One region of the Vibrio campbellii CAIM 519 genome, then DNA from elsewhere that is predicted to be linked to it. Evidence: predicted binding sites of a transcription regulator. Region 1 holds the regulator's gene; each other region holds the start of a gene.
The links. Region 1 encodes PurR, which represses purine synthesis genes. Its sites were predicted from a motif close to TNANGNAAACGTTTNCNTNA; they were not measured.

Region 1 (6,147 bases):
GTCAGAAGATGTTTGTCGGTCAGCTCGAATGTGAAGTTGGTTGTTTACGACTAGCGCAAACATCGTTTCATCAGCGAAGAGCCCGAAGCCGCCAAACATTGAGCGCGACTTGATATTACCAAGTGCCTCAAACAGCTTCATTGAGTCTTTGAGTATCGGTTTATCCATGGTGTGTTATCTCGGTGTAATTAATATTACGCCACCAAAAATCAGGTCCGAGAGATTAGCAAATGCATGCAGACACAATGTCATTAAAGGGTAAACTCACTTAATGCATATTTGCCATCGGTAACCCCGCTACCTTCCATCTAATTCGATGGTTCAGGCCGGAGGCTTTGCGTCCCACCCTTTCGAATGGTTTGCCCTGTGCGTGACCATTTGAGAATACTTCGTATATTGAATTAACATCACGTTTCAAGTACCAAAGTGTGATCTTGGTTCAGTTAATAGTGCTATTTTGGTGTGTTTAGTTTCATATTTTGGACTGCTTAATTGCCATACTAAAGCTTGATGTAGGAAATGGGCTACAAGTGAGTTAAAACAGCAACTTATCTTAGCTTTTGATTGTATAAGCGATGTCGAATGTTTCAAAAAAGTTATTTTACGCAATAAAAAAGCGCCCCGAAGAGCGCTTTATAAAAATTGAGGTGAAATTAGTTCAATTTCTTAACTGTATTGCGAACTACGATCTCTGGCTGCATCTCAAACACACGCTTTTCGTGCTCTTTGTCTTTGATGCGCTCTAGTAGAATTTCAAACGCGTTTTTACCCACACGACGTTTCGGTTGGTGGATCGTTGTTAGCGGCGGTGAGAAGTACTCAGCAAGCTCAATGTTGTCGTAGCCGATAACGGAGATGTCATCTGGTACTTTGATGCCATTTTGTTGTAGACGGCTCATCAACCCTAACGCCATTGTATCGTTAAAGCAGAATACAGCAGTTGGGCGTTTTTCCATTGCAGTGATGTTGTCTGCAGCAAGTACTGCTGTATCACACTCGAAGTTACCTTCAAGAACCCAATCTTCGTTTATTGCAAGATTTGCTTCAGCCATTGCACGACGGTAGCCTGCGATACGCTCTTGGCACGCTGCCTTTTCAAAGTGGCCACTCAAACATGCGATGTCAGTATGACCGTTGTCGATCAGGTATTTCGTCGCGATGTAACCGCCTTCTTCTGAGTTATCAATGATCTTATCTGCCTGTGAGCTTTCTGGGCCCCAGTCCATTACCACTTTAGGAATGTCTGAATGGCGATCAAGCATCTCTTTTAGCTCTTCCGTCAAGTCAGAACACATTACTAGGATGCCGTCTACGCGTTTCTCAGCAAGCATGCGGATGTAGTCACGTTGTTTCTCGTAGATACCACCAGTGTTACATAAGATCAGTGTGTAACCTTGACGGTAACAGTAGCTTTCAACACCATCGATCACTTCAGAGAAGAATAGGTTGGTTGATTGAGTAACTAACATACCGATAGTACGAGTAGAGTTGCATTTCAAACTACGAGCAACAGCACTTGGCGCGTAATTGAGCTCATCCACTGCTTTCATTACTTTTTCTTGAGTGGTCTCTGCAACAAAGCGAGTTTTGTTAATTACGTGCGAAACTGTTGTGGTAGAAACGCCGGCTAAGCGAGCAACGTCTTTAATAGTGGCCATAAATGATGTCCTGTATCGAGCTACTGAATACCGTAGTGAAGACAACCATACGTTTAGGGTCTTGCGCAAACCGAGCAACTGCAGAAAGGGCATTGCTGAGATATTTGGCAGCGGTTGTTCCGAAATCGGTATAAAAATGTTTGTAGCAACATTTGTTGCTGAAACGCCTATTCCTGTCTTACATAAATGAGAAATAGGTCAGCAATCATGTTAAGAAAACACGAAAACCGCTATATTTCAGCGGTTTACATATAAATCATATTTAATCGTTTGCGCTCACATTTTAGACTGATGTGGGCAGACTGGCAATATTTTCAGCGGTTGTTTTGTGCCTTTGAGGTCACATTTTAACGGCTAAATTTGTTGGGTTTCTATGAGCCAGATTAAAAATAAACGAATAAAATAGGGAGCCTAAATAGCAGGCTCCCTAAAATAGGCGGCAATTATTCACCAAGAAGGTAGGTGCTGTCCAGTTTACAGAATGCAATTAATAGTTGCGCAACGCTAACATAGAAGCCAAATTCATCGAATTGCTTACATTTAGCAGCAAACTGAGGCAACCAAGTCATAAGGTGCTGCTGGATGAATTCGTTCTGTTTCTCGAACGCTTCTTCCATATGCTTTTCTTGCTCTAGTTCGTTTGAGCGAATGATCATGTTGCCTAAGAAATCCAGCTCTACCGCTAAGTGGTCTGCTGGTTCTTTAAGGTTTTCGTCTACCTGCACGCCAAAATCAGCCATCAGCTTTTCCATCTCTTCTGCTGGTTTATCATTTAGCAGGCCAGATTTACCGATGTACATAGAGGCGTAAGGCAGTGCGCCGTGTTTTTCTGTTTTAAGGAAAAGTTCGCAGAAGTCTGCAGCTAATTCTAGCTGAGCGTCTTCACGATCTTGTTGGCGGTTGAGTGCATCAACAAGGGTATCAACGGCTGGTTTCAGTGATTCATTTTCACCAAGGCCGGCTAAAAAGCTTCGAATTTCAACACTGTGGTAGGCTTCCAATTCATTTTCTGTCAGCTCTTTTGCGAACAGACTAGAAAACCACCAATAGATCTCGGCGCGTTTTTCGTTAAAAGCTTTCACTTCTTGCATTTTTTTGCTCCTGAATGATTCTCCCTTAAGTGTAAACAATTAAGATGAATAGCAGTAACTATAATTGTTATGCTTTGTGGGAAAATATTCGTAGTTATGTATGGCCGTAAATAAACTTGCTTTGAATCAATAAAATCGCAAAATCTTGCATTTTAATGGTTCCACGACTAGAAATGTTACTAGTTATGAATAGAATACGTCTTGGATAATAAAAAAGACAGAAAGTGGTGTAAATGAGCTATCACGTATTAGTCGTAGAAGATGATGTTGTAACTCGTAGTAAGCTTGCGGGCTATTTCCAAAACGAAGGCTACAAAGTCAGTGAAGCAGAAAGTGGCGCAGAGATGCGTGAAGTGCTGCAAGGTGGCGATGTAGATTTAATTATGCTGGATATTAACTTGCCCGGCGAAGACGGCCTGATGCTTACGCGTGAATTACGCAGCCAATCAGATATCGGCATCATATTAGTGACAGGACGCACGGATAGCATTGACAAAATCGTTGGCCTAGAAATGGGCGCAGACGATTATGTGACAAAGCCTTTTGAACTAAGGGAATTACTGGTTCGCGTTAAGAACTTGCTATGGCGCATCTCTGCGGCTCGCAACGGTTCTCAAAAAGCAGCCAGCGACACTAATGAAGAACACATTGTGCGCTTCGGTGAGTGGACGTTTGATATTCAACGTCGTGCTCTAAGCCGCAATGGTGAGCCAGTGAAACTAACGAAAGCAGAATATGAGCTGTTAGTTGCATTGTCTTCGTACCCAAATCAGGTACTTAGCCGTGAGCGTATTTTGAATATGATCAGCCACCGAGTGGATGCGCCAAACGATCGTACTATCGACGTTTTGATTCGCCGCATGCGAGCTAAGATGGAGTTTGACCCTAAGAACCCACAAATCTTTGTGACGGTTCACGGTGAAGGCTACATGTTCGCTGGTGACTAAATCATCGCAGTAAAGAAAAAGGAGAGCACTGGCTCTCCTTTTTTGTGTCTGTCATTTTTGTAGCGCAATCTGGCGTAAGATGCTTGCTAGCTATTAAACGCTGTTTCTATGGCTGCAATATTTCAGGATCTTCCATTTCAACCATTGGTGTTTGACCGACGTTGTCGCGCAGCTTTTGCCATAACCCACCAAGGTATTCATACCAGTAGAGTTCGGTTTGCTCTAGGTAGCGTGCTTTTGGTGCGTATTTCTGCCATGGCTGCTCGATGTCATCAATCGCCATAAAGTTCGTTGGTGCTGGGATTGGTTTAATACCCGCAGCGTTGAACTCATACAAAGCACGTTTCATGTGGCTAGCAGAAGTCACTAACACAATATCTTTTTGTTTTACGAAGGCTGCCGCTTGGCGTGCTTCTTCCCAGGTGTCTTTCGCGTCTTCCAACAAAATGATATCGGATTTGGCTACACCAAGAGAAAGCGCAACGTTCGCCATCATACGAGCATGGCTTATTTCAGAGCCGCCAGCGTAGCCAGACAGAATGAGTTTTGCACCTGGGTACATACGCAAAATACGAATGCCTTCGGTGAGTCGCATCAGTGATGTGCGACTTAATTGAGAAGTGGGTGGGATCTCATTGTCCACCACATGGCCGTTACCGAGCACCATGACATAGTCAACAGTACCAGAAACAGGTAAAAACGCTTTGTACTCGCGCTCAAGAGGCATTAACAGCTTGGTTGAAACAGGTTGAAAGGCAACAAGAAAAATGCCGACGAAAGAGAATAGAACGACAAAGCAGCCAGTTTTACGTTTTGTGGTAAAACTAATGAGAGCAAGACCTAACAAGCCTATGATTAACAATGCCGGAAGTGGCATAAGCAAGGCAGACATTACTTTTTTCAGCTCAAACATACGAAAATAGTCCGAAAAAACATCAATTGATTATAAAAATGAGGTTGACCCTCTTTATTCCTGCTTTCCTTGTGACAGAATAGCGGCACAATCCGATATGATAACCCAGCAGAAGTGACAGAAGACCGCAATTTCGACGATATCGCCCACAAATTTGCAAAAAATATTTACGGCTCCGATAAAGGGGAGATCCGTCAAATCATTGTGTGGGAAGATTTTCTACAGATTCTAAGTGAATTAGGCGCCGACCATCAAGCTCTACAAGTCCTTGATGCTGGTGGTGGTTTAGCACAAATGTCGCAAAAGCTTGCTAAGCTCGGACATCATGTCGCTTTATGTGATCTATCTTCGGAAATGCTGCAACTAGCGAAACAGGATATTGAAAAAAACGGTTTGCTTGAGCAGTATCGCCTGATTCATTCGCCTGTCCAATCCATTGGTGATCACATGGAAGCGCAGGTGGACCTTGTCATGTTCCATGCTGTCATGGAGTGGTTGGTAGACCCGAAAACCGCACTCGAAACCGTTTTGGAACAGGTCAAGCCGGGGGGCATCGCTTCGGTTATGTTCTATAACCACCACGGCTTAGTCTATAAAAATGTGGTTTGTGGCAACATTCCTCATGTTTTAGACGGCATGCCTCACCGAAAAAGATTTAAACTACAGCCACAAAAAGGCCTAAAACCCGAAGAGGTCTATCAATGGATAGAAGATTCTGGTTTTAGTATTTGTGGAAAATCTGGTATTCGTTCATTCAGTGATTACATAGGCAATATGGAATACATGGGCGATTACGAGTTTGAAGATGTGTTGGCGCTAGAAAAACAACTTTGTCGACAAGAGCCATACCTCTCATTAGGCCGCTATATTCATGTGTGGGCTAAGAAGAACGATAAACAGGAATAACGATGAGTGAGATGACTCTCAATGCTGCAGAGCAACCAATCGATGAGTTGGTTGGCTGGGTAAAGCAGCACGATTTCTCGTTGAACCTGACCACTGAGCGACTGGCATTTTTGATTGCTATCGCAGTACTAAGTAATGAAAGGTTCGATGAAGAATTGGGTGAAGGTGAATTGCACGACGCATTTGCCATCGTCACTCGACTTTTTGATGAGACGGGTGAAGCTTCGGCTTTCCGTGCGAACAATGCCATCAACGAGATGGTTAAGCAGCGCCTCATTAGCCGTTTTGTCAGTGAAATTACTGACGGAGCGAGCATTTACCGCTTGTCGCCATTAGCGATAGGGATAACCGACTACTACGTGCGCCATCGTGAGTTCTCGAAACTGCGTCTTTCTATCCAGCTATCCATGGTAGCGGATGAAATGGCGAAAGCGATTGAAGCGGCACAAAAGGGTGGCACTCCGGGCCACTGGAAGAAAAACGTTTACGGGATTTTGAAATATTCTGTAGGCGAAATCTTCGATCAAATTGACCTCAACCAACGTGTGATGGATGAGCAACAACAATCTGTGAAACAACAGATTGCTGACCTGCTTAACAAAGACTGGCGTGAAGCGATCAACAACTGTGAA
Region 2 (6,147 bases), 810 kb from region 1:
TACTTGGTGTATCTGGCACTTACTTCCTACACACAGGTCATGTAGATGCGACACTATTCCTACCAGCACTAGGTTGTGGTTTGTTGGCAGTAGCTGTACTCAACATCAACAACATGCGCGATATCGAGAACGACAGCGAATGTGGTAAACGCACCATGGCGGTTCGACTTGGCCAACGCAAAGCGAAACAATACCACTTCATCTTACTTGGTGGCGCACTACTGGCTTTTGCTGTTTACCTGCTGATTCAAGACAAACCGGTATGGATCAGCTTGCCATTCTTGATTAGCATTTTCGTGGTGGCGAACCATGGTAAAGCGGTTTGGAATACCGAGAAACCTGCGCAAATCGCTCCAATGATGCCCGTAGTTGTGAAGTGCTCGCTGGTTACCAATGTTTTATTTGCAACAATTGTGGTAGCTCAAACTCTAATGAGTTAAAAAAGGATTGTCATTGCATTGACTTAATGCCTAGATATACTCAAAGACAACAGTTTCTGTTTAGAAAGGTACGCTATGGAATACAATACATCAGCACTCTGTGATATCTACCTTGATCAGGTAGACGTGGTTGAACCGATGTTCAGTAACTTTGGCGGACGAGCTTCGTTTGCCGGGCAAGTGACAACGATTAAGTGTTTTGAAGACAACGCACTGATCCGCGAAACGTTAGAACAAGATGGTATCGGACGAGTATTGTTGATTGATGGTGGTGGTTCCCTACGCAGGGCCTTAATCGATGCAGAAATCGCGACGCTTGCAGAAGAAAACGAATGGGAAGGCATCGTCGTTTACGGTTGTGTCCGCGAAGTGGACGAGCTGGAAGACATGAACCTAGGCATCCAAGCACTCGCGTCTATCCCTGTTGGGGCAGCAAACCAAGGTATCGGTGAAATCGACGTACCGGTTAACTTTGGCGGCGTTAGCTTCCTACCTGAAGATTACATCTACGCAGACAGCACTGGCATCATTCTTTCTCCTGAGCCACTCAATGTAGACCTAGAGCTCGATGAAGAAGACGACGGAGAGGAAGGGTTAAACTAACCCTATTCCTTTATTAGCAACGAGCTACTCGCTAAAAACCCATCGCCAAATACGCAAACACCCGCCGAAGCGGGTGTTTTTGATTCTGGATACTTAAGTGGATTATTCCACTTCGTCCATCTTGCCAAGTAGTGCACGGATGCGCTCTTGCCACTGAGCATGCTCTTGTTGAGCTTGCTGAGATTTTTGCTCAAGCTCTTCACGCTGAGAACGAAGCTCGTTTGCTTCTGTTTCAAGCTTCACTTTATCTTCTTTCAGCTCTTCGACTTCCATCTGAAGAAGAGTGATTGTGTCAACTGCAGTTTGAATTTTCGATTCTAGTTGTTCTAGTACTTCAAAAGACATCTTGGCCTACCTATTGTTATTCCGTTGGGACGATGCGCGAGCATTCGCTTGCACCTTACCTATGAGGTTCATTCTACTCAGCGTAGCGACGAGAAACACTTACTATATTCGATATTTTGCATCATTCGGTTAAAAAATCGGCGCAATCTCACTAAACGCTGACTTTTCTTATCATCGAAGCATTTTTGCGCAATGCATTTTCCCATCACTACCCCTTAAACTCACCCAAGTATTGATCAAATTCAACTTAGTTAAAGTAAAAGCTCAGCAAAAAGGCAAACGTTTAACTGACGATGTGATAAAATCGCCGCGCAACTTATTCTTCCCTCTTGTTACTTGGAGACATCATGAAACGCGATTTAGCAATGGCATTTTCCCGTGTTACTGAAGGTGCCGCTTTGGCTGGTTACAAATGGCTTGGCCGTGGCGACAAAAACGCAGCGGACGGTGCTGCAGTTGAAGTGATGCGCACCCTACTGAACAAAACAGACATCAGTGGTGAAATCGTTATTGGTGAAGGTGAAATCGATGATGCACCAATGCTGTACATCGGTGAGCAAGTGGGTATTGGTGGCGACGAGGTCGATATCGCAGTAGACCCAATCGAAGGTACACGCATGACCGCAATGGGCCAATCTAACGCACTGGCAGTATTGGCAGCAGGTGAGAAAGGCAGCTTCCTTAAAGCGCCTGACATGTACATGGAAAAATTGGTTGTTGGCCCAGGAGCAAAAGGCGTTATCGACCTAGGTAAGCCACTTAAAGAAAACCTAGAAAACGTAGCGAAAGCGCTGAACAAGTCTCTTGATACGCTAGTCGTTATTACGCTTGCGAAGCCTCGTCACGATGAAGTGATCGCAGAGATGCAAGCCATGGGCGTTCGCGTATTCGCAGTGCCAGACGGTGACGTAGCCGCTTCAATCCTAACTTGTATGCCAGATAGCGAAGTAGACATGATGTACTGCATCGGCGGCGCACCAGAAGGCGTAGTATCTGCAGCAGTGATTCGCGCACTAGACGGTGACATGCATGGTCGCCTTCTTCCTCGTCACGAAGTAAAAGGTGATACGGAAGAAAACCGCATCTACGGCGTAGCTGAACTACAACGCTGTGAAGAGATGGGCGTAAAAGCGAATGTTGTATTGAAGATGGAAGACATGGCGCGCAGCGACAACGTAGTCTTCTCTGCAACGGGGATTACTAAAGGTGACCTGCTAGAGGGCATCTCTCGCCAAGGCAATATCGCAACAACAGAAACTCTATTGATTCGTGGTCGTTGTCGTACTATTCGTCGCATCAAGTCTACGCACTACCTAGAGCGTAAAGATCCAGAAGTACGCGATATTATTCTTTAAGCATTATTGGAGGCTCCCACTCACTCTGAGTTGGAGCCTTTCTTTCCTTGCAAGTCATTTACGCTTCCTTTGTCATCATCAGAGTACGTCACTCTAGCGAGCAAGAATCTAGTTCCAGCGAGCTCCCCATCTTTATGCCTAAACTCAGGCTATAGAATCAACGAATAATAGATTCTGAATCACCTCGTCCCTCGTTGTTCAGAATGACGATTACTTTATCAAGCTATAAACCAAAAGAGTTCGTCATCCTAGCGAGCTCAAGCGAGACTAAGGATCTAGTCACAGCAACCCCTTATTCTTTCCTACTCACCTTAAACCACAGTACAAACAGACAATAGATTCTGAATCACGCTCGTTCCTCGCTGTTCAGAATGGCGATATATATTTGTTCGCATGAGCATAGACCCAACAAATCCACACACAAATTAAGTCAACACTTTTCTTTACTAACCCTATCGAGCATAATATGTACTGACGTATAAATGGTGGGTATATGAAGACCGTAGATAGGATTTTGCAAATCGTTAAGCGTGATGGCTCTGTCACTGCGAAACAACTCTCTTCTGAACTGGGTATGACAACCATGGGTGCGCGTCAGCATCTGCAAGGTCTGGAAGATGACGGCGTCCTGTCGATCCATGATGTAAAAGTCAAAGTTGGTCGCCCAACTCGTCACTGGTCTCTGACACAAAAAGGTCATGAACAATTTGCAGATCGCCACGGTGAACTGACCATTCAATTTATTGAGGCCGTAGAGCATATCTTCGGTAAAGACGGATTGGAAAAAGTCACGTCTGAACGCGAAAAACTCACCCTACAAAGCTACCAACAGCACCTTGAGCAGTGCGACTCGCTAGAGAGCAAGTTACAGACACTGGTTACCCTGCGTGAGCAAGAAGGCTACATGGCCGAACTGGAACAAGATGAGCATGGTTTTATTCTGATAGAAAACCACTGCCCTATTTGTAAAGCTGCGACTCGCTGCCCAAGCTTGTGCCAATCTGAGCTCAACGTCTTCCAATCGCTTCTCGGCAATGAAACCAAAATCGAACGCGCCGAGCACATCATCAGTGGTCAACGCCGCTGTGTGTACCGTATTCAAGCCTAATATCTCGACTCACTCCCACTTAGTTATGAACATGCACTCTTATTAGTGAGACGATGCTGTCATTCCTTCTACCTGCGTTTCTACATGGATTAAGCTTTTAGTAACTAGGAGCAAGATCCAATGGATTTGGAGATAGTTATGGCAAGCACCCACAAGCCTCAAGTTTTGCCCTCATTCGATGAGATGGTAAAAATGGCAGAACGCGATCCCGAAGCCTTTGAACAGTTTCGTCATGATATGGCAAAAGAGATGATAGAAGGTGCCTCAGAACGGATGCAACCACGATTGTGGGCACAACAAAGTCACATAGATAGAGTCATTAATAACTGCAAAAACCCAAACCACACCAATGTTGTGTTGATGAATGAGCTACAAAAACAGGTCGTGAAATTTAGAGAAGCATTACAAGGGGAGTCTGCACCAACTCAAAAAGCCGATGTGGTTGAGTTGAAGGCGTTGAAAGGTAGGGATGATTTTTACTAAAACTCATTGGATAAATCGAGAAAGTCAGGGTTAGATTCTCTCACTAAATCTAACTTCCATTCACGCTTCCATTGTTTCAGCTGCTTTTCTCTTTTTATGGCTAAAGCCATGTCTTCGAACCACTCAAAGTAAACGAGCTTGTGAACATGATATTTCTTGGTAAAACCCTTAACGATCCCGTTTTTATGCTGCCATATTCTTTGGGGCAGTCGACTAGTAACACCAATGTAGAGAACAGAGTTATTTTTTGAAGTTAGGATGTAAACGCAAGGTGTTTTGTTGATGGTTCATTCTCCTTAATGAGTTGTTTTGGTTTCCTATTGTGACCCACCAGCAAAGTCAGCTTACTTCAAACTCGGAGCACTCGGTGAGTAGATTCTGAATCACGCTCGTACCTCGCTGTTCAGAATGACGGTTACTTTAAGCGACTATTAAATAAAAGAAATCCGTCATTCTAGCGAGCCCTAGCGAGACTAAGAATCTACGTCCAACGAGTCCAATATCCAATGAGCTTACTTCGGCTCAGGTCCATAGTCGTTCTGACCTGTAGTGCCTTTCAAGAAGCCACACTCCACCAGAATCCATAGGCCACAAATCAGAGAAATAGAAGCGATCATCATTTGCGGTGTCGATGGGTCTTGTGCTGCTGGGTTTGTCATTGGCGTTGCGACTCGGCCAATGATCAACGGGATGTTCAACGCCAACCAGTAAATCGACTTATTACGGTCATGCCAACGCTTAGTGGTGATCGCCAAATCTGGGATAAGAAGAATTAGCAGGAAGATAGGCAGAAGAATATAAGAAAACGCAGGGAATAACTTACTGATGCCTGCACCGAAGCCCAAGATCATGATGTAGTAGATGATATTCCACACCCAGTAAGTTTTACGGCCTATACGACCTTGGAAAGAAAACAGTAGTTCTTTAATCGACATCGAAACACTCAACATATTGAAAGTGCGACAACTCCTTGGCCGCACTAAGTAAATCTAGTGTGTCTAATTTACCACCTTCTGGAAGCAATCAATATCCATATCTCGAACATTCACGGTCAAACTGCGAACATGGCTCGCTTGTTCTTGCAGGACTACCATCAGTGCTCTTGATAATTCCCGCTTCTGTTCTGGGCTTCTTCCCGTTAGTAAATCAAAGTTGATATGAATAAAATCCACACTATCGCCCTCTTCCCCGACCAGCCAATTGTGGCAACGAAGTGCACGAGACTTAACGGACGCCAGCTCAAACAAACCACTGTCTAAAGTCACTTTGTGTAAGTCTTCTAATAAGCCTTGAACATTCACACGCTCATCGACCGAGTTGGAATATTCTAAAACTAAGTTTGGCATTTTGATTCCTTTCTTATTACGGCTAACTTTTAGCCCGTAGTAATACCAATCTAAGACGCATTTTCCGAGGAATGAACTATCATTCTGTCTACGCGATCACCAATCGATTGCTTTTGACAAAAATAACAGAACAAATGCAGCACCGACCAGATGAAGAAAGCCGAATAAGACATGACGCCAATCATGATCTGTTCACATTATTCTGTTATATTCCTACGTAGATTTTTTACATTAATAGACTATTTACATTAAAGATAAGGGAGATATTCCTATGCGTCGTCCTGTAGTGATGGGTAACTGGAAACTAAACGGTAGCAAAGCAATGGTAACTGAGCTACTAACAGGTATTAACGCTGAGCTTGAAGGCGTTGAAGGTGTAGACGTAGCAGTAGCTCCACCAGCTCTTTACATCGATCTAGCTGAGCGCGTAATCGCTGAAGGCGGTAACAAAGTTATCCTAGGTGCAC
Region 3 (6,147 bases), 410 kb from region 1:
ACACGCTTCAAGATCGTTTGCTGCTAGCGTTGAAAGTACAGCGTCTAAATCTTCATTCTTAACCTGAAGGACCGCACCTAACTCCTCGTTGAATAGCGCCGCTAGTGCATCTTCGCCCTTCTCTTCTGAATAAAGGTCAGCGATGTCAGCTTTAACGCCACAGTGACCCGCGAATGCCATCTCAGCTAGAGTAACGAATAGACCACCGTCACCCTTATCGTGATAAGCCACTACTTGGCCGTTCGCTACTAGAGTTTGAACGCCCTCGTAGAAACCTTTTAGCTGCGCTGCGTTGTCTACGTCTGCTGGCTTATCACCAAGCTGCTTGTAAACCTGTGCTAGAGCCGTTGCACCTAGACGGTTCTGACCGTTACCTAGGTCGATAAGAACTAGTGATGTAGCACCTTTGTCAGTACGAAGTTGTGGCGTGATTGACTTACGCACATCTTCAACACGAGCAAACGCAGTGATGATTAGAGATAGCGGAGAGGTTACTTCTTTCTGCTCACCGTTCTCTTCCCACTTGGTCTTCATCGACATTGAGTCTTTACCCACAGGGATAGTCAGGCCAAGTGCTGGACATAGCTCTTCACCTACAGCTTTTACTGCTTCGTAAAGACCTGCGTCTTCACCCGGGTGGCCAGCTGGAGACATCCAGTTTGCAGACAGTTTAATGTGTTTGATATCACCGATGTTTGTCGCTGCAATGTTTGTGATTGCTTCACCAACCGCTAGACGAGCAGAAGCGCCGAAGTCTAGTAGAGCCACTGGTGTACGCTCACCCATCGACATCGCTTCACCGTGGTAAGTGTCGTAGCTTGCTGCGGTCACTGCGCAGTTAGCAACAGGCACCTGCCAAGGACCAACCATTTGGTCACGAGCAACTAGACCCGTTACTGTGCGGTCACCGATAGTGATAAGGAATGTTTTCTCTGCAACCGTTGGTAGACGTAGAACGCGATCCACTGCTTCGTTTAGCTCGATACCGTCACGGTTAACCGCTGGGTTGTTCGCTTTAAGCGTTTTCGCATCACGGTGCATCTTAGGCGTCTTACCAAGAAGCACATCCATTGGCATGTCGATTGGCGTATTCTCGAAGTGTGAATCTTCAAGTTTCAGTTCACGCTCTTCAGTTGCGATGCCTACTACTGCGTATGGTGCACGCTCACGCTTACAGATTGCGTCGAATACTTCCATATTCTCTGGCGCAACCGCCATTACGTAACGCTCTTGAGATTCGTTACACCAGATCTCAAGTGGGCTCATGCCTGGTTCATCATTTGGTACATCACGCAGTTGGAAGATACCACCACGTTCGCCATCGTCCACAAGCTCTGGAAGTGCGTTCGAGATACCGCCCGCGCCCACATCGTGGATAAATGCGATAGGGTTAGCATCACCAAGTTGCCAACAACGGTCGATCACTTCCTGACAGCGGCGTTCCATCTCTGGGTTTTCACGCTGTACTGAAGCGAAATCTAGGTCTTCGGCTGATTGACCAGATGCCATTGAAGAAGCTGCACCACCGCCAAGACCGATGTTCATTGCAGGACCACCCAGTACGATTAGGCTTGCACCTACTGGGATCTCTTTCTTCTGAACGTGCTCGTCACGAATGTTACCCATACCACCAGCAATCATGATTGGCTTGTGGTAACCACGAACCTCTTCACCTCCGTGAGAGTTAACTTTCTCTTCGTAAGTACGGAAGTAACCAAGTAGGTTTGGACGACCAAATTCGTTGTTGAACGCCGCACCACCAAGTGGGCCTTCTAGCATGATGTCTAGAGCGTTAACGATGCGACCCGGTTTACCGAAATCTGTTTCCCATGGCTGTTCAAAACCAGGAATACGTAGGTTAGAGGTTGTGAAACCAACTAGACCTGCTTTTGGCTTACCACCGATACCAGTCGCGCCTTCATCACGAATTTCACCGCCTGAACCAGTAGAAGCACCCGGCCAAGGAGAGATAGCAGTTGGGTGGTTGTGCGTTTCCACCTTCATTAGGATGTGCGCTTTCTCTTGGCTGTAACCGTACTGGCGAGTTTCTGGGTTCGGGAAGAAACGACCTACATCAGAACCTACCATTACCGCTGCGTTATCTTTGTATGCAGACAGTACGTTTTCAGGCGTAGTTTCGAATGTGTTCTTGATCATCTTGAACAGAGACTTCTCTTGCTTAACTCCGTCGATAGTCCAGTCTGCGTTGAAGATCTTGTGACGACAGTGCTCTGAGTTCGCTTGTGCGAACATCATTAGTTCGATGTCAGTCGGGTTGCGTTCTAGCTTATTTACGAACGCATCGTAGAGGTATTCAATTTCATCATCTGCAAGTGCAAGACCTAGGGTAACGTTTGCGTTTTCAAGCGCAGCACGGCCGCCTTTTAATAGGTCAACGTCTGCTACAGGCGCAGGTTCTGCCGCTTGGAATAACGCGTTTGCCGCATCAAAATCAGTAAATGTCACTTCCATCATGCGATCATGGATGAGTGCTTTTACATCAGCCATTTGAGCATCGTTAAGAGGCGTCGATGTCTCTACGTAGTATGCCGTGCCGCGCTCAAGACGTTTTACTTTGTCTAGGCCACAGTTGATGGCGATATCAGTAGATTTAGAAGACCAAGGCGAAATAGTGCCCGGACGAGGCGTAACAAGAAGTAGAAGACCTTCTGGCTCATGCTCTTCGATCGTTGGACCGTAAGTCAGCAATTTTTCCAGTTTTTCCAACTCTTGAGCATCAAGGTCAGACTTTAGATCCGCAAAGTGCATGAACTCAGCGTAAATGCCAGTGACAGGCAGATCTTGTTCACGACAAAGTTCCAGTAGTTTATTAACACGAAACTCAGAAAGAGCTGGGGAGCCACGCAAAATTCTCATGTGCTTAGGTCTCTTATTGCAAGTGATTAAGGTGATATTGGAATAAATTCAGTGGGTTATACTGTTTTCTTCGAAGCTATTCCCGAAGGTTTTTCAAACCTATGCCGATGCCACCTCTTCGTTGCGAGCGCATTATATAGCAATTGTTTTTGTGATGTAACACTAAAAGCAACCGTTTGCGTCATTTTTTTCGTCAAATTTGAATTCCGACTAAAATGTCGATAAATCACACAATGTCGCACTCTATCTGTCTGATTCACTTTGCCCCACCAGCTCGCTTTGATATAAAGGCAACTAGAAAATTATCGAGACGTACCGAATTAATGCAAATAAGTCAGTTCAACCGACTCAAGCGCAGCGCCCTACTTTTCGCCTCTGTGCTTTTACTCTCTGCCTGTCAGATTGAGTCGGAACCCAAAAGTGAATTCGAGCAAATCCAAGAGCGTGGTGTCCTACGTGTTGGCACGCTAAACAACCAACTCTCCTACTACATTGGTCCTGATGGTCCTGCTGGCTTGGATTACGAACTGGCGCGCAAATTTGCAGAGCAACTCGGCGTGAAGTTGGAAATCAGACCCGCTTTCCGCCAAGCAGAGTTATTCCCTGCTCTAAAAAAAGGCGATATTGATATTATCGCGACAGGTTTAAACCAAACTTCTCAAGCGGTTCAACGCTTCCGTCCCGGGCCTGCTTACTACTATGTGAGCCAGCAAGTAGTGTACAAAAAAGGCCAGCTTCGCCCTCGCGATGTAGACCAGCTCATCAAGTATCAAGAATCAAAAGATGAGAAAGCCGGAAACGAAGACAGCAATGCAGGAGCAGAGACGCTGCAAATTGTTGAGCAGTCACAATTTGTTCCGACATTAACCGCGCTACAGAAAGAACACCCAGAGCTGCAATTCGAAATTATTGGCGATGCCGATACTCGCGACCTCTTAAAACACGTATCAACAGGTGAGTTGCGTTTTACAGTAACTGACTCGGTGGAACTGTCTTTGGCGCAGCGCCTATACCCAGATTTAGCTTTGGCTTTTGAGCTCACCGAAGACCAACCTGTCTCTTGGTTTACTCGTCGTTCTGAAGATGAAAGCTTGTATGCCATGTTGATCGAGTTCTTTGGCAACATTAAACAGTCTGGTGAACTCGCGACACTCGAAGAGAAATACATCGGTCACATTGAAGCTTTCGACTACGTAGACACGCGTGCCTTTATTCGAGCTTTGGATAACACCCTGCCGAAATGGTCACCACTGTTCCAAAAGTACAGTGAAGAGTTCGACTGGCGCTTGATCGCCGCATTGGCTTACCAAGAGTCCCACTGGAAACCAAAAGCAAAATCACCGACGGGTGTACGTGGAATGATGATGCTTACATTGCCTACTGCGAAGAGCGTTGGGGTAACGGACCGACTTGACCCAGAACAGTCTGTTCGAGGTGGTGTGGAATACCTGCGTCGTATTGTCGCTCGTGTACCAGATTCCATTAATGAACACGAAAAGATTTGGTTTGCGTTGGCATCTTACAACGTTGGCTATGGTCATATGATGGACGCACGACGCCTGACTAAAGCGCAAGGCGGCGATCCGAACGCATGGGCAGATGTAAAAGAGCGTCTACCATTGTTGCGTCAGAAACGTTATTACAGCCAGACTCGTTACGGTTATGCCCGTGGTGATGAAGCACGTAACTACGTAGAAAACATCCGCCGTTACTATCAATCGATCATTGGCCATGTAAGCCAAAAGCCTGCTATCGACGAGGATACAGAAGACCTGCAGGTTATCCCGCCACTCGATCCTAATCTATTAGTTTCTGGTGCTGTGGAGACCTTGGCTGAACAGGTTTCAGGGGCAGTTGAAGTAACACCACCACCTGAAGAAAATGCGCCTCAAGAAGCAGAGCAAACACCAGTGCCAAAAGCAGAATAAAAACTTCGAAAATAGCGAGCCCTCAGCTCGCTATTTTTTTGAGTCAACAGATCAAGTTATCCAGAATCCAGTCTTTCGGGCTTATCTAGCTTGTGATGCTCATTGGTGCCATACCAATATTAGGCTTGCATAGCAGAGAAGTTCTTTTAGTCACTTCTCCTCAAACTGATGCCACCTTCATCCGTAGGCGTGCCTCATCAGAATGTCATCGATTGATAGTATGTCAGACGCTTTGCTATGCGAGTGTCGGAGAGTGTGTTCGTTGTCTGCAAGAGGTTCTGATTATGAGAAAGCGCAGAGTGCAGTCAAAACGTTTGAATAAGACAGTGGCTGCTAACCGCCGCAAGCGTAAGCTGACGAGTATGAAAAAGAAAGTCAGTGCACGTAACCGTGTTTTCGTTCACCTAGTGAATCACTGAGAATGTGAAGCAAACATCTACTCTTAGGTAGGTGTTTGCTAAAAATACTTCTAGCCGAAAAAACTAATTCTCCTTTCAACTTACTTATCTTTATTTTCCCGCTCGTTTTCCAACGCCTTTTGCGCTTGTTTCTTCGCTTTAATTTCTTTGCGGCGACGTTTAAAGAATGCTTGCAACTGAGAGCGGCATTCTTCTTCCAGCAGCCCATTTTCAACTGTTGCGTAATGGTACGCTGCTTGGCTTTCAAACAAGTTTAATACCGTTCCTGCAGCGCCTGCTTTTAAGTCAGGCGCACCGTAAACGACGCGTTTCACTCGGCTGTGTAACAATGCCCCAGCACACATTGGGCAAGGCTCTAGCGTGACATACAAAGTGGTATCAAGCAGTCGATAGTTTCCTAGAGCTTCACCCGCTTTACGCAAAGTTTGGATCTCCGCATGCGCCGTCGCATCATGAGCGCAAATAGAACGGTTCCAACCTTCCGCAATGATCTCTCCGTCTTTCACTAGAACAGCACCAACCGGCACTTCCCCTTCTGCTTCTGCTTGCTCTGCAAGCTCCATCGCACGGCGCATAAATAGTTCGTCTTGAGGGGAAAACTGAGAATCTGACAAAAGGAGGCTCCGGTATTTGGGATAGGTCGTAATTGAAAGTGGATTTTAACCTTCAAAGAGGGGAAGTGGAAGCGGATGCGGGATGCGGGATGCGGGATGCGGGATGCGGGATGCGGGATGCGGGATGCGGGATGCGGGATGCGGGATGCGGGATGCGATTTATTTTGTTTTTCTAGGAGCACATTCTGTCAACGCTATTTGAACTGAGTTTCTTTCACTAATCTTTCAGCACACACCTCTCGATTCCTAGAGCTGCGCGTTCCCGACTCTGGAAGCGCAGCGTCCTGTAGGACAAAGTCCGTTCTTCAA
Region 4 (6,147 bases), 930 kb from region 1:
CATGACCTTCACACGAGAAACTAGCAAAGGTGCTAGCTTGCGGCTCGGGGTTAAGACTTCACGCAATACACCATCGACACGGAAACGAATCGAAAGGGTTTTCTCGAACGTCTCAATATGGATATCCGACGCCCCTTCTTTGATCGCTTCACCCAACATGGCGTTAATCAATTTGATGATTGGCGCATCATCTTCCGATTCCAACAAATCTTCGTCGTGAGGCAGCTCTTCTGCTAATGAGAAGAAGTCATCGCTGTCTGCGCCAATGTCTTCCATCAACTGACGGGCTTCAGAAGAATCACGTTGATAAGCTTCAGTGAGCTTTTTATCGAACGCTTCTTTGTCCATCACTTGAGGAATAAAGTCTTGTTTCAGTACTCGACGTACTTCAACCAGAGCCGCAGGGTTTAGCGGCTCTACGTAATACAGAATTGGAGGGCGCTCAGGGTGCTCCGTCTCCAAAACCAGTTTAAAGCGATTGGCAAAACTGAATGGCAGACGGCGCATACTTGGCGCGGTGTCTAACATATCAACCATCATTCTTTACCATCTGATCAATGAACGCTTGGATTTCAGCAGGGTGCTCACGCTCACGACCAAATTCAGGTATCACCGGAATATTGGAATCATCCATCAGTTTCAAACCTTCCTGCGCTTTGTATAGCTGCTCAGCACGCATAAAGTTGTATTTGCGCTGAGTAATGCCGTCTGCCGTCATTCCTTCACGAATAATCGTCGGTTTGATAAACACCATCAAGTTTCGCTTATAAGTTGAAGTGCTGGTTGATTTGAACAACTGGCCGATGACTGGGATATCACCTAGTAGTGGAACCTTTGACTCACTTTCTTGAGCCTGCTCATCGACTAATCCCCCAAGCACTAGCATTTGACCGTCTTCAATCATTACTGATGTGTTGAGCTGACGCGTACCAAAACGAATGTCTACTGCACCATTTGCACCCAACACATTAGACACTTCTTGTTCAATATTCAATTGAACTGAGTTCCCTTCGTTGATTTGAGGTACCACTTTCAGTTTAATACCGACCTCTTTACGTTCTACCGTTTGGAATGGGTTGTCGTTATTTGAGCCTGCCGTCGAGCCTGTAAGTACAGGTACTTCTTCACCGACAACAAACGACGCCTCGCCATTATCCATCACCGTAATACTCGGAGAGGAAAGGATATTTGAGTTGGTATCCGATGAGACAGCACTGATCAACGCGGTCCAGTCCCCCATCACAATACTCATCGCCGCACCATTAACGCCACTAAGTGCAGCTGCCAAAGTCGAATAATCGCCTTTTTCTGTTGTTTTTCTGTCAACCCAATCTTTTATATCTTCATCCCAGCGACTATCGACTTTCTCTGTATCTTTGGCCTCCTCAAGACCAATCATCACACCGCCGATAGAAGCACCAGTATTGTTGTATTGAATCACTGCACCGGTTTCCAGGTTCCCCCACTGAACGCCAAGTTGGATGCCGTCACTTTCTGACATCTCAACGATCAAGGCTTCGATTAGAACCTGCGCGCGGCGAATATCAAGCTGAGAAATAATGTCTTGTAGCGCCATCATAATATCTGGCGGCGCAGTCAAAACTAGCGAGTTAGTTGCTTCATGAGCGGCAATCACCACTTCACCACGTTGTGAACTTGATGCGCCTTTTTGACCTGCTTGCTTCTCAGCCTGTAGGTTGTCAGATACGCCTTTTAGTACATCAACTAGGTCTTCCGCTTTCGCGTACTTTAGGTAAACCACACGGTTATTGCCTTTGGTCGCCATTTCAACGTCAAGTTGACGAATCAAACGCTTCAGGCGCGCACGAACTTTAGGGTCACCAGAAATCAGGATGGAGTTAGTACGCTCATCCGCTACGATTTTTGGCTCTAGGAATTCAGGTGTGCTCTTTTGGTTGGTCGTTTTGTTCAGGGCATCAACGATACGCACCATCTCAGAAGCAGACGCATTGCGCAGCTCTACGACTTCGATTTCTTTGTCGCCCGCTTGGTCAACGCGCTTGATGATTTCCGCCAGGCGGTTTACTACCGCAGCACGACCCGTGATCAAGATGATGTTAGCTGGATCGTAGTGCACCACGTTACCGGCACCTGCGTTATCAATAAGTTGACGCAGTAGCGGAGAAAGTTCACGAACCGACACATTTCGCACCGTAACCACACGGGTAATCACGCTGTCGCCTTGCGCACTGTCATCACCCAAAACTGGGATTGCTGAGGTTTTTGAATCTTTCGCTTTGATGACTTTCAACACACCATTGTCCATTTCGACAACGGCATAACCGTACACTTCCAGAACGTTCAAGAAGAAGCTGTAGTACTGCTTTTCGTTAAGAACGTCGTAACTACGTACGTCAATCTTACCGCGCACAGACGGGTCAACGATGATGGTCTTCTCTAGATTGCGACCAACAATATTGATGAATTCTTGAATATCAGTGCCTTTGAAGCTGGCACTAAACTCGTTCGCCATTGCACCCGGAGTGCAGAGTAGTGTCCCTGCAAGTAACCAAGTACTTTTGCTAAACCAATGTTTCACGTATGTCTCCCTGAACTTACGCAGCTTGCCTAAGTATTACAATTGGATATAGATGTCGTACTGTTGGCCATCGCGCTCAACAGTCAAATTCAGTTCTTGCGGATCGTTCATCACTTGCATCAGTTCTACTGAAGATGAAGGATCACTTAAATCGATCCCATTTAATTGCACCGCAATATCACCAGGTTTTAGACCGACATCATTAAACAACGCCGCATCACGACCTGGTGAGACGCGATAACCGACGATTCCTCCATCCTTTTTGACTGGAGAAATGTTGATGTACTTGAATACGCTTTGCGGATCTTTGGAAATCTCCGCACGAATTTGGTCGACCTTCTCGCTCACCGCTGATGATTTATCCGCTTTCGCCGCTTGCGGGCGGGTTGCTGGACGTGTTTCAGACAGTTTGCTGTACTCGATACCTTCGAGCATTAGGGTTTCATCACGACCTTGGTTGTCGATGATCACACGATCAACCAATACCGCTTTTAATTCTGCACGTGTGCCGTCAATTTCTTCGCCGATACCATAAGTGGCTTGCTTACCTCGATTGGCGATCACCGCTAGGCTCGTTTTTGCGTTGCTGCTCGCAACTGCACCAACAAGTGTTAGGTTTAAGCGAGTTTTAGGCGCATCTTGCACGACAGGCTGCTCTACTACGACCGGCTTTTGCTCGGTGTACTTTCCGAACAAGTTCGCATTTTGAAGGGCATTGAAATCAATCGCGTCCTTTTTATTCGTAGACGCAACAGCACCTGCTGATGGCTTCCATTGAGTCACATCAGAAGTTTGAGGCATTGCTAGCCACACCACTTTACCCAATATCCAACCTGTCATTGCTATGAATAGACAAGTTAAGAACAAACTGAGTTTCGCTTGTATGGTGTGATTGTTGGACTTAATCTGAGCCAGTAGCGGGCTGCTTGCTAATCCTGCACTTAGCTCTAAACGCTTCACTGAATTGATTCCTTTATTCTGACGTCGGTCGACCTTAAGTATAAGTAGAGAGTGTCGACTCTATCTTGCTAAATTTTCAATAAAATTACTACTCAACAAAGAGCAGTGAACTATATCACAAGTTCCTTTTCATGCCTTTTTCTTATGCAGTTTTTGCCAACTCCCTTGAAAAAAAACAGCCTTGGCTCCATCTGTAGGTGAATAATCCACCAGTTACTGCCTTATTATTGCAGTGATTAGATAGTGTAGAGTCGTATGAGTTCCGCAAATGAAGCCGTAAGGCTAGATAAATGGCTATGGGCTGCCAGATTTTATAAAACCCGCTCCATCGCACGCAATATGGTCGATGGCGGTAAAGTCCACTATAATGGGCAACGAAGCAAACCAAGCAAAATCGTTGAGTTGGGCGCTGAGATTCGTCTTCGCCAAGGTAATGAAGAGAAGACGGTGATTATCGAGAAAATCTCTGATCGTCGCATGGGTGCACCAATCGCTCAAACGCTCTATCGTGAAACTGACGAAAGCGTCAGCCAACGCGAAGAGTTCGCGAAACAGCGTAAACTCAACGCCCACAACCCAAGTCCGGAACGCCGCCCAGATAAGAAGCAGCGCCGTGACATCATTAAGTTCAAACACCAATAAAAGCCGGAATTACCGACGAGGAAAGCACTCCATGGCAAATAATGTTTTAAACCGCTACCTATTCGAAGATCTTTCAGTACGTGGCGAGTTGGTTCAATTGGATGAAGCATACCAACGTATTATCTCCAGCAAGGAATATCCGGCAGCACTGCAAAAACTGTTGGGTGAGCTACTCGTTTCAACCACTCTTTTAACGGCAACTTTGAAGTTCGAAGGCTCAATCACTATCCAATTACAAGGTGATGGTCCTGTATCACTGGCTGTAATCAATGGCGATCACGATCAGAAGATCCGTGGCGTTGCACGTTGGGAAGGCGACATTGCGGATGACGCAAGCCTGCACGAAATGATGGGTAAAGGCTACCTAGTGATCACTATCGAGCCAAAGAAAGGCGAACGTTACCAAGGTGTCGTTGGCCTAGAAGGTGAAACACTGGCTGACGTTATCGAAGGCTACTTCGCAAACTCAGAGCAGTTGAAGACGCGCCTGTGGATCCGTACTGGTGAACACGAAGGTAAAGCTCACGCAGCAGGCATGATGATTCAGGTAATGCCGGACGGCACGGGTACACCCGAAGACTTCGAGCACCTAGAGCAATTAACAGCAACCGTGAAGAACGAAGAACTGTTCACTCTACCGGCAAACGAACTGCTTTACCGCTTGTACAACCAAGATTCTGTTCGTCTATACGAACCGCAACCAGTGGAGTTCCACTGTGGCTGTTCTCGTGAACGTAGTGGTGCAGCGATCATTACCGTTGAGCGTGCTGAAATTAATGACATTTTAGCGGAAGAAGGATCAGTTTCTTTACATTGTGATTACTGTGGCACGTCATATTCATTTGACGAAGCGGAGATCACTGAGCTCTATGCACAAGCCGCTCCAGAGAAGAAAACACTGCATTAATTTTCATAGCTTAACAAGCTTGTAATTTACCCTTCAAAAGGCCAGCATCATGCTGGCCTTTTTGTGATCAAACCCTCTAATTACCTAACCTCAGACGTAATAAAGCAACCGCTTAATTTTAAATAATTAATAATTCTTTTCCCCTAGCGCAAAGGTTTGCGCCCACGATAAACTATTCGCACCAATATGTGACGGGCCACCTAAAACCCACTTAAATCGTGGGTATTTTTTGAACTATATCCCTGTTTTATCCCCACCCCGTTGCTAGCATGGTGAGCAGATAAAAATTAAAACATTCTTACAAAATCCCTACAAAAATCCTTATAAGGAGCACCTATGACCGTTATGGAACATACAAAGGCTGCAACAATTGATCTGACCAAACACGGACTGCATAACGTTAAAGAGGTTGTTCGCAACCCAAGCTACGAAATGCTGTTTGAGGAAGAGACCCGTGCTGACCTAACAGGTTATGAACGTGGTGTGGTTACAGAACTCGGCGCGGTTGCCGTAGACACTGGTATCTTTACTGGTCGCTCACCAAAAGATAAGTACATTGTTAAAGATGCAACGACAGAAGAGCACATGTGGTGGACTTCTGACGCAGTGAAAAACGACAACAAACCAATCAACAAAGAAGTATGGGACGACCTAAAAGAGCTAGTGACCAACCAGCTTTCAGGTAAGCGTCTATTTGTGATTGACGGTTATTGTGGTGCAAACCCAGACACACGTTTGAGCATTCGAGTGATCACCGAAGTAGCGTGGCAGGCGCACTTCGTGAAAAACATGTTCATCCGCCCAACAGAAGAAGAGTTGGCGACGTTTGAACCTGACTTCGTGGTAATGAACGGCGCGAAGTGCACGAACGACAAGTGGGAAGAACACGGTCTGAACTCTGAAAACTTTACTGTGTTCAACCTAACAGAGCGCATGCAACTGATCGGCGGTACTTGGTACGGCGGCGAAATGAAGAAAGGCATGTTCGCAATGATGAACTACTTCCTTCCGCTGAAAGACATCGCATCGATGCACTGTAGTGCAAACATGGGCCAAGAAGGCGACGTAGCGGTTTTCT

Region 2: a site for PurR is predicted at 1,660-1,679, ahead of glpX (class II fructose-bisphosphatase). Genes of this name have one in related genera too.
Region 3: a site for PurR is predicted at 3,042-3,061, ahead of purL (phosphoribosylformylglycinamidine synthase). Genes of this name have one in related genera too.
Region 4: a site for PurR is predicted at 5,214-5,233, ahead of pckA (phosphoenolpyruvate carboxykinase (ATP)). Genes of this name have one in related genera too.

Annotation. Positions count from the first base shown of each region.
Region 1 covers NZ_CP015863.1:1,162,549-1,168,695, forward strand. Annotated here, with positions in the region: gene A8140_RS05570 (TfoX/Sxy family DNA transformation protein) at 1-168, opposite strand, end outside; cyclic di-GMP riboswitch class I at 285-374, opposite strand; gene purR (HTH-type transcriptional repressor PurR) at 654-1,658, opposite strand; gene torD (molecular chaperone TorD) at 2,102-2,749, opposite strand; gene torR (two-component system response regulator TorR) at 2,983-3,696, shown strand; gene elyC (envelope biogenesis factor ElyC) at 3,803-4,609, opposite strand; gene cmoM (tRNA uridine 5-oxyacetic acid(34) methyltransferase CmoM) at 4,724-5,515, shown strand; gene mukF (chromosome partition protein MukF) at 5,518-6,147, shown strand, end outside.
Region 2 covers NZ_CP015863.1:355,533-361,679, reverse strand. Annotated here, with positions in the region: gene A8140_RS01775 (1,4-dihydroxy-2-naphthoate polyprenyltransferase) at 1-440, shown strand, start outside; gene rraA (ribonuclease E activity regulator RraA) at 516-1,043, shown strand; gene zapB (cell division protein ZapB) at 1,146-1,388, opposite strand; gene glpX (class II fructose-bisphosphatase) at 1,736-2,743, shown strand; gene A8140_RS01755 (helix-turn-helix transcriptional regulator) at 3,237-3,851, shown strand; gene A8140_RS01750 (DUF3135 domain-containing protein) at 3,972-4,334, shown strand; gene A8140_RS01745 (GIY-YIG nuclease family protein) at 4,331-4,594, opposite strand; gene A8140_RS01740 (DUF805 domain-containing protein) at 4,847-5,269, opposite strand; gene A8140_RS01735 (5-carboxymethyl-2-hydroxymuconate Delta-isomerase) at 5,333-5,680, opposite strand; gene tpiA (triose-phosphate isomerase) at 5,952-6,147, shown strand, end outside.
Region 3 covers NZ_CP015863.1:749,947-756,093, reverse strand. Annotated here, with positions in the region: gene purL (phosphoribosylformylglycinamidine synthase) at 1-2,877, opposite strand, end outside; gene mltF (membrane-bound lytic murein transglycosylase MltF) at 3,201-4,805, shown strand; gene A8140_RS25815 (hypothetical protein) at 5,090-5,224, shown strand; gene tadA (tRNA adenosine(34) deaminase TadA) at 5,305-5,838, opposite strand.
Region 4 covers NZ_CP015863.1:237,525-243,671, reverse strand. Annotated here, with positions in the region: gene gspE (type II secretion system ATPase GspE) at 1-537, opposite strand, end outside; gene gspD (type II secretion system secretin GspD) at 530-2,560, opposite strand; gene gspC (type II secretion system protein GspC) at 2,597-3,520, opposite strand; gene hslR (ribosome-associated heat shock protein Hsp15) at 3,776-4,162, shown strand; gene hslO (Hsp33 family molecular chaperone HslO) at 4,194-5,069, shown strand; gene pckA (phosphoenolpyruvate carboxykinase (ATP)) at 5,406-6,147, shown strand, end outside.